DNA from 2 places in the Streptomyces sp. NPDC021115 genome. Region 2 is predicted to be linked to the other one. Evidence: riboswitches for the same ligand, from Rfam matches in the RefSeq annotation. Region 2 holds a riboswitch; the other holds the start of a gene.
What was found. A riboswitch is a leader RNA that binds a small molecule or an ion and turns the genes downstream of it on or off. The one in region 2 is predicted to bind cobalamin.
Positions count from the first base shown of each region.

Region 1: linked by a shared signal. The riboswitch ahead of cobN (cobaltochelatase subunit CobN) and the one ahead of ACH4TL_RS11755 (HoxN/HupN/NixA family nickel/cobalt transporter) in region 2 are both predicted to bind cobalamin.

Region 1 covers NZ_JBIRQF010000005.1:478,505-482,879, reverse strand. Annotated here, with positions in the region: gene cobN (cobaltochelatase subunit CobN) at 1-2,047, opposite strand, end outside; cobalamin riboswitch at 2,080-2,231, opposite strand; gene cobG (precorrin-3B synthase) at 2,290-3,666, shown strand; gene ACH4TL_RS19705 (precorrin-8X methylmutase) at 3,707-4,348, shown strand; gene ACH4TL_RS19700 (precorrin-2 C(20)-methyltransferase) at 4,345-4,375, shown strand, end outside.
Region 2 covers NZ_JBIRQF010000003.1:374,182-378,556, reverse strand. Annotated here, with positions in the region: gene ACH4TL_RS11760 (aconitate hydratase) at 1-775, opposite strand, end outside; gene ACH4TL_RS11755 (HoxN/HupN/NixA family nickel/cobalt transporter) at 925-2,019, opposite strand; cobalamin riboswitch at 2,047-2,248, opposite strand; gene ACH4TL_RS11750 (EamA family transporter) at 2,315-3,256, opposite strand; gene ACH4TL_RS11745 (LysR family transcriptional regulator) at 3,325-4,179, shown strand; gene ACH4TL_RS11740 (DUF6131 family protein) at 4,192-4,347, opposite strand.

The DNA.
Region 1 (4,375 bases), on a different contig from region 2:
GCTCGGGGCCGGTCGGCGCGCCGCCGAGGACATGCAGTCCGTCGCGGATCTGGGCGTCCTTGACCTCGCACAGCCAGCCGTCGACGTGCAGCAGGAAGTCGTCGAAGCCCTCGTCGTCGGGCCGCTCCTCCATCCCCAGGTCGTGGTCGAGCCGGGCGGCCTGGATCAGGGTCCAGATCTGGGCGCGGATGGCGGGCAGCTTGGCCGGGTCCATGGAGGAGATGGCGGCGTACTCGTCCAGCAGCTGTTCCAGCCGGGCGATGTCGCCGTAGGAGTCGGCGCGCGCCATCGGCGGGACGAGGTGGTCGACCAGGGTGGCGTGGACGCGGCGCTTGGCCTGGGTGCCCTCGCCGGGGTCGTTGACCAGGAAGGGGTAGATCAGCGGCAGGTCGCCGAGTGCGGCGTCGGGGCCGCAGGCGGCGGACAGCCCCGCGTTCTTGCCCGGCAGCCACTCCAGGTTGCCGTGCTTGCCCAGGTGCACCATGGCGTCGGCGCCGAAGCCGCCGTCGGCCTCGGGGGTGGCCATCCAGCGGTAGGCGGCCAGGTAGTGGTGCGAGGGCGGCAGGTCGGGGTCGTGGTAGATGGCGATGGGGTTCTCGCCGAAGCCGCGCGGCGGCTGGATGACGACCAGGAGGTTGTTGTGGCGCAGCGCGGCGAGCACGATCTCGCCCTCGGGGTCGCGGCTGGTGTCCACGAACATCTCGCCGGGCGGCGGGCCCCAGTGCTCCTCGACCGCGTCGCGCAGCTCCCGCGGCAGCGTGGCGTACCAGCGGCGGTAGTCGGCGGCCGGGATGCGGACCGGGTTCTTGGCCAGCTGCTCCTCGGTCAGCCAGTCCTGGTCGTGGCCGCCTGCCTCGATGAGGGCGTAGATCAGTTCGTCTCCGGCGCCGGAGGCCAGGCCGGGGAGCGCCCCGTCGCCCTCCTCGGGGCCGAAGTCGTACCCTTCGGCGCGCAGTCGGCGCAGCAGGGCGACGGCGCTCGCGGGGGTGTCGAGGCCGACCGCGTTGCCGATGCGGGAGTGCTTGGTGGGATACGCGGACAGGACGAGCGCGAGGCGCTTGTCGGCGGCCGGTATGTGGCGGAGCCGGGCGTGTCGTACCGCGATTCCGGCGACACGCGCGGCGCGCTCGGGATCGGCGGCGTAGACGGGCAGCCCGTCCTCGTCGACCTCCTTGAAGGAGAACGGCACGGTGATCAGCCGTCCGTCGAACTCCGGGACGGCGACCTGGGTCGCGGCGTCCAGCGGTGAAAGGCCCTCGTCGTTCTCCTCCCACGCGCTGCGCGGCGAGGTCAGGCACAGCGCCTGGAGCACGGGGACGTCGAGCGCGGCGAGCGCGCCCGCGTCCCACGCCTCGTCGTCGCCGCCCGCCGAGGCGTCGGCGGGGCGGGTGCCGCCCGCGGCGAGCACGGTCGTGACGATGGCGTCGGCCGCGCCGAGGGCGTCGATCAGCTCGGGCTCGGGGGCCCGGAGGGAGGCGACGAACAGCGGCAGCGGGCGGGCCCCGGCGTCCTCCACGGCCCGGCACAGCGCCTCCACGAAGGCGGTGTTGCCGCTCATGTGGTGGGCCCGGTAGTAGAGCACGGCGACCGTCGGGCCGGTCACGTCCTCGCGGGCGGTGCGCTCCAGCGGGCCCCAGGTGGGGGCGGGGGCGGGCGGTTCGAAGCCGTGGCCGGTGAGCAGCACGGTGTCGGACAGGAACCGGGCCAGCTGGTCGAGGTTGGCGGGCCCGCCGTGGGCGAGGTAGGCGTGCGCCTCGGCGGCGATCCCGACGGGGACCGTGGACGCCTCCATGAGCTGGGCGTCAGGGGCCTGTTCACCGCTGAGGACGACGACGGGCAGATCGCCGGCGAGCAGGGTTTCGAGGCCGTCCTCCCAGGCACGGATGCCACCGAGCAGCCGCACGACGACGAGTTCGACCCCGTCGAGGAGGCCGGGCAGGTCGTCGAGCGGGAGCCGCGCCGGGTTGGCGAGGCGGTACGGCACCGGGCCCGTGGCCGCGCGGGCACTGAGCAGGTCGGTGTCGGACGTCGACAGCAGCAGAATCATGGCTCAGTGCCTTCCTCGGGGTCCGCGCCCCGGGCGGGTTGGAAGACGGCAGGAGTTCCTGGCTCGCACGGCGGGCTGTCGTGCTCACAGTGGCGGGACCGCACCGGATTCGCACCGGTTTCCTCCCCTAGACGCCGTCTTGTGCGTCCGGCGGGCCAGACGGCCCGCCGAAGAGCATAGTAGGCGTTGCTGACCTGGTACGGGACGGTGAGGGCCGACCGGACGTCGGTATGCTCGCCGCCATGTCCCTCCCCCCGACAACCGGCCCACTTGCGGATGAAGCGCCCTCCGGAGCGCCCTCGCGGCGGGCGCGCGGACGCGATGACGCCTGCCCCGGCGCGCTGCGGCTGCACCCGGCGGACGACGGCTCCCTGGCGCGCGTCCGCATCCCGGGCGGCCTGCTGACGGCTGGTCAGGCGGAGGCGCTGGCGGGGGTGTGCGAGGAGCTGGGGGACGGTCGGCTCGACCTCACCTCACGGGGCAATCTCCAGGTCCGGGGCCTGGACACGGGATGCGGCGGCGAGCTGGCGGCCGCGCTGCGGACCGCCGGGCTGCTGCCCTCCGACCGGTACGACCGGGTGCGCAACATCGTGGCGTCTCCGCTGAGCGGCCTTGACGGCGCCGGATGCGGCGATGTCGCCGCGTGGGCGCGGGAGTTGGACGCCGCGCTGTGCGCCGGTACGTGGGCGGAGCTGTCCGGCTTGTCGGGCCGTTTCCTGTTCGCGATGGACGACGGCCGAGGCGATGTGGGCGCACTCGGCGCGGATGTGACATTGATCGCAACCCGCGATGACGGAGCGGTGCTGGGCGTGGGCTCCGGGTGTGCGCTGGAGGTGCGGGCGGAGGACGCATCACGCGCCGCCGCACTGGCCGCCGTGGAGTTCCTGACCCGGACCCGGGAAAGCGGTACGCGGGCGTGGCGGGTGCGCGAACTGCCCGCGCAACACGCCGTGACGGCCGAGGGCTTGGCGGCGCGACTCGCGGACGAGGGTGTCGAAGCCGTACGTATCGGACACGACGTGCCGAGCGCGCCGAAGCCCGGCGCGCCGCCCGCGCCGGGCGTGGTGTCCGGGCCGGACGGGCGCCACGCCGTGTCCGTCCTCGTTCCCCTGGGCCGGGTCCGCGCGGCGCGGTGGCGGCTGCTCGCCGGGCTCGCCGCCCGGCACGGGTCGGGCGATCTGCGTGTGACACCCTGGCGCGGCGTGGTGCTCCCGGGGTTCACCGCGGACGGCGCGCGGGCCGCTGCGCGCGAGGTGGCCGACGCGGGGCTGGTGACCGATCCGGACTCCCCATGGGTCGGGGTCGGCGCGTGCACGGGGCAGCCGGGCTGCGCCAAGTCCCTGGCCGATGTGCGCGCCCACGCGGCGCGCGCGGTGGCGGACGCCCCTCGTACGGGCGCTCCCCGCTCCCCCGACGCGCCGCCGGTGTACTTCTCCGGCTGCGAGCGGCGCTGCGGCCACCCCGGCGGCCGCTGGGTGGACGCGCTGGCCACCTCCGGTACGGACTACCGGCTCACCGTGCGCGACCCGCGGGAGCCGGACGGCGCGAGCGGCCGCGGGACGGACGTGGCGGCGGAGCGGTTGGCGGATGCCGTGGCGACGGCCCGCGAAACCGCATGAGCAACGGCATCAGCAACGACATGACGGCATGATCAACGACATGATCGAGGACACAGTGTTCGACTACGAGAAGGACGGAGCGGCCATCTACCGCGCCTCCTTTGCCACCATCCGCGCCGAGGCGGACCTGGGCGGGCTCCCCGCCGACGTCAGCCAGGTGGTGGTGCGGATGATCCACGCATGCGGCATGGTCGACCTGGTCAAGGACCTCGCGTACACGCCCGAGGTGGTCGCGCGGGCCCGGGAGGCGCTGCGCGCCGGGGCGCCGGTGTTCTGCGACGCGCAGATGGTCGCCAGCGGCGTCACCCGCAGGCGGCTGCCCGCCGGCAACGACGTGGTGTGCACGCTGTCCGACCCCGCCGTACCGGAGTTGGCGCGGCGCATGGGGACGACGCGCAGCGCCGCCGCGCTGGAGCTGTGGCGGGACCGTCTCGAGGGTTCGGTCGTGGCGGTCGGCAACGCGCCCACCGCGCTGTTCCGGCTGCTGGAGATGCTCGAAGAGGGCGCGCCGCGCCCGGCCGCCGTCATCGGTGTGCCGGTCGGGTTCATCGGCGCCGCCGAGTCCAAGGAGGCGCTGGCCGTACATCCGGCGGCGCCCCACCATCTGGTGGTGCGCGGCCGACGCGGCGGCAGCGCCATCGCCGCGGCCGCGATCAACGCGATAGCGAGCGAGGAAGAGTGAGCGAGCAGCAGCGACAGGCGACGCGCC
Region 2 (4,375 bases):
CGTCCTCGTCCGCGACGATCTCCACGAAGTCCGCGCCCCGCCCCACCGCGTCCAGGAAGCCGCGCACCGCGTCGTCGGAGGGGAAGACGGTGGTGGTGGCGCCGAGTTCCGCGCCCATGTTCGCGATGACGTGCCGGTCCATGGCGGTGAGGGAGGCCAGCCCCGGCCCGTGGTACTCCAGCACGCGGTGGACGCCGCCCTGCACCCCGTGGCGGCGCAGCATCTCCAGGATCACGTCCTTGGCGCTGACCCACGGCGGCAGCTGCCCGGTCAGCCGGATGCCCCAGATCTCCGGCATGGTGAGGTGGAGCGGCCGTCCGGCCATGGCGAGGGCCACTTCCAGTCCGCCGGTGCCGATGGCCAGCATGCCCAGGGAGCCGCCCGCGCAGGTGTGGGAGTCGGATCCGGCGAGCGTTCTGCCGGGGGCACCGAAGTGCTGCATATGGGTCGGGTGGGAGACGCCGTTGCCGGGCTTGGAGAACCACAGCCCGAAGCGGCGGGCGGCCGAGCGGAGGAAGAGATGGTCCTCGGCGTTGCGCTCATCGGCCTGGAGGATGTTGTGGTCCACGTACTGGACGCTGACCTGCGTACGGACCCGGTCCAGCGCCAGCGCCTCCAGCTCCTGCATCACCAGGGTGCCGGTGGCGTCCTGGGTGAGCGTCTGGTCCACGCGCAGCGCGATCTCCTCCCCCGGTTCCATGCGGCCGGACACGAGGTGGTCGCCGATCAGCCGCTGCGTCACGCTGCCGTGCGCGCGGCCACGGGGCTGAGCCATGGCGGTACCGCCTTCCCGGTGCGGCGCGGCCGGACGTTCCGGGCGCCACCATGCGGGTTCCCGTATCCCGGCGGCCATGCCGGGCCCGCCCGGGCACAGTCACCCGGACGGGCGTCGTGGCTTCTCCGGCGCCCCGGTACGGGACGGGCTCAGCCGCCGTCGCCCTCCGCGGTGGCGGTGCGGACGGTCCAGCGCTGCTCGACCTTGGCGATGCGCCAGTAGGCCAGCGCCGCGGCCCACACCACGACGAACAGGCCGACGATGATGAAGCCGACGTTGTCCAGGTTCAGGGCGGAGATCCAGCCGGTGACGGAGTCCCGCAGGGCGAGCTTGTCGTGGAGGACGCTCACCAGCTCGATGGTACCGATGAGGAAGGCCACCGCGATGGACAGACCGGTGATGGCCAGGTTGTAGAACACCTTGCGGACCGGGTTGGAGAACGCCCACTGGTAGGCGAAGTTCATGAAGGTGCCGTCGAGCGTGTCGAACAGGCTCATCCCGGCGGCGAAGAGCAGCGGCAGGCACAGGATCGCGTACCAGGGCAGCCCGGCGGCGGCACCGCTTCCGGCCATCACCATCAGGGTGACCTCGGTGGCGGTGTCGAAGCCGAGCCCGAAGAGGAAGCCGAGGGGGAACATCTGGCCGGGCCGGGTGATGGACTTGGTGAAGCGGCCCAGGACGCGGTTCATGAAGCCGCGCGCGTCCAGGTGCGCCTCCAGTTCCGACTCGTCGAACCGCCCGGCGCGCATCGCCCGGAAGACCCGCAGGATGCCGAGCAGGGCGACCAGGTTGAGCGCGGCGATGAGGTAGAGGAACGTCCCCGACACCGTGGTGCCGACGACGCCGAGGACCTGGTGGGTGCCGGAGTTCTCGTTCATCAGGGTGCCCGCCAGCTGGGTACCGCCCGCGACCAGCGCGGCCAGGGCGACCACCACGCTGGAGTGGCCGAGCGCGAACCAGAAGCCCACCGACACCGGCCGCTTGCCGTCGGCCATCAGCTTGCGGGTGGTGTTGTCGATGGCGGCGATGTGGTCGGCGTCGAAGGCGTGCCGCATGCCGAGGGTGTACGCGGTGATCCCGAGGCCGACGCCGAACGTCCTGGTGCCGGCCTCGTAGTGGCGGGGCGCGACCACCAGGAAGAGCAGGCCGAAGGCGACCGCGTGCAGGGCGACGATCACCGCCAGCAGTCCGGCGGTCCGGACGGTGTCCTCGCGCCGCCAGCGCGGTGCGGTGGGCAGGGTCATGCGGTCACGCTCCAGCACCTCGTGGATCACTTCGTGAGATGCCGCGGCCGGTCTCCTGGCTGACGGGTCGACGCGACCGCCCCTGCCTTCCCGGCCGCACCCGGCGGCCAGTGGCTCCGCGGCCCTGTCGTCAAGGCCGCGGAACGGGACGGGAACTCCCCGATCACAGTGGCGAGGGCCGCTCCGGTTTCGCACCGGCTTCCCGAACACCACGGCGCGGCAACTGTAGATGTCGCCCCGCAAAACCGGCAAGTGGCGCACCTGTCGCGAGCGGGACCGTCAGGCGCGCGAACCGTCAGGCGCGCGAGGTGAGGATGGAGAGCGCGTTGGCCACGACGATGGCACCGATGCTCGCCCACTCGGTCCACCCCAGGCTCTGGCCGAGGATGATCCACCCGACGACGGCCGCGAGGACCGGGTTGACGCTCATGAACAGCCCGAAGGTCTGGGCGGGCACCCGGCGCAGGGTGAACAGGTCGGCGAGGTAGGGCACGGCGGAGGAGAGGACACCGGCGGCGATCGCGTACCCGGCCGCCCCCGCGGTCGGCGGATGCTGGACGGCGACGGCGATGCCGACGGGCAGGAACAGCACGGCGGAGACCGCCGCGGCCGCCGCCGAGCCCTGCGCACCGGGGACGCGGCGGCCGACGGTGCGGTTGAGCAGGATGTACGACGCCCAGCACGCGGCGGCCAGCAGCCCGAGCCCGAGGCCCAGGTAGTCGGTCGAGGGCTGGGGGCGCATCAGGGTGACCACGCCCGCCAGGGCGACCAGCGCACAGCACGCGTCGGTGCGGCGGTGGGATGCGGACAGGGCGATGGTGAGCGGGCCGAGGAATTCCAGGGTCACCGCGAGACCGAGGCCGATGCGGTCGATCGCGCTGTACAGGGACAGGTTCATGGCACCGAAGACCAGGGCCAGCAGCAGTACCGGCCACCACTGTTCCTTGGTGAAGGACCGGAAGCGGGGGCGGCCGACGGCCAGCAGGACGACGGCGGCGACGTACTGGCGTACCGCGACGACGCCGGTGGCTCCGAGCACGGGGAAGGCGAGCGATCCGATGGCGGCACCGGTCTGGTTGGACAGGCCGCTGCCGGCCATGGTGAGCACCCCGGCCAGCGGCCGCCCGGCCGGTTCCCGGCCCGAGGCGTCGGGGTGTTCCGGGTGTGAGGTGACGGTCGGCTCGGCGCAAGCGGTGGCGGAGGCGGGGGCGGAAGCGGTGACGTGGGCTGCGTCCATACCCCGATCGTGCGGTCGCCCGACCGTTGCGCAAAATGCGTTGGCCGTCGCACCTATACGCTTGGGTTATGGATGTGGAGCTGCGGCAGTTGCGCTGTCTCGTCGCGATCGTGGACGAGGGCACCTTCACCGATGCCGCGATCGCGCTCGGGGTCTCCCAGGCGGCCGTGTCCCGCACCCTGGCCTCGCTCGAACGCGCCCTGGGCACACGGCTGTTGCGGCGTACGTCCCGGACGGTGACCCCGACCGGCACCGGGCTGCGGGTGGTGGCGCACGCCCGGCGGGTGCTCGGGGAGGTGGACGATCTGGTGCGGGAGGCCAGATCGGGCCATACCCGGCTGCGGATCGGCTACGCGTGGTCGGCGCTGGGCAGCCACACCCCCGCCTTCCAGCGCCGCTGGGCCGCGGCGCATCCGGACACCCGGCTGCACCTGGTGCGGGTCAACGCCGCCACGGCCGGTCTGGCGGAGGGCGCCTGCGACCTGGCCGTACTGCGCAGACCCCTGGAGGACCACCGCTTCGACTCCGCCATCGTGGGCCTGGAGCGGCGGCTGTGCGCGATGGCGGCGGACGACCCGCTGGCCCGGCGCCGCTCCCTCCGGCTCGCCGACATCGGCGACCGCACGCTGTTGGTCGACCGGCGGACCGGTACCACCACCCCTGAGCTGTGGCCGCCCGGCGCCCGCCCGGACACCGAGGAGACGCAGGACATCGACGACTGGCTCAATCTCATCTCCACGGGCCGCTGCGTGGGGATGACGGCGGAGTCGACCGCGCACCAGTATCCGCGGCCCGGCATCGTGTACCGGCCGGTCCGCGACGCCGAGCCGATCGCGGTGCGGCTGGCCTGGTGGCGGGACGATCCGCATCCCGCGGGGCAGGCGGTGATCGAGCTGATCACCGCGCTGTACCGCTCGGGGTGACCGGCCGGCCCGTCAGTAGAAGTGCCGGCGCCCGGCGACCGCGTGTCCGGCCGCGCCCAGGATCCACAGGACGGCCCCGATCACGAGGAGGACGATGCCGATCGTCCACAGCACGGCGATACCGGTCAGCAGGCCGATGATGAGGAGAATGATCCCGAGGACAATCATGGCGTCCTCCGATCTCTCGGGTGCTCCG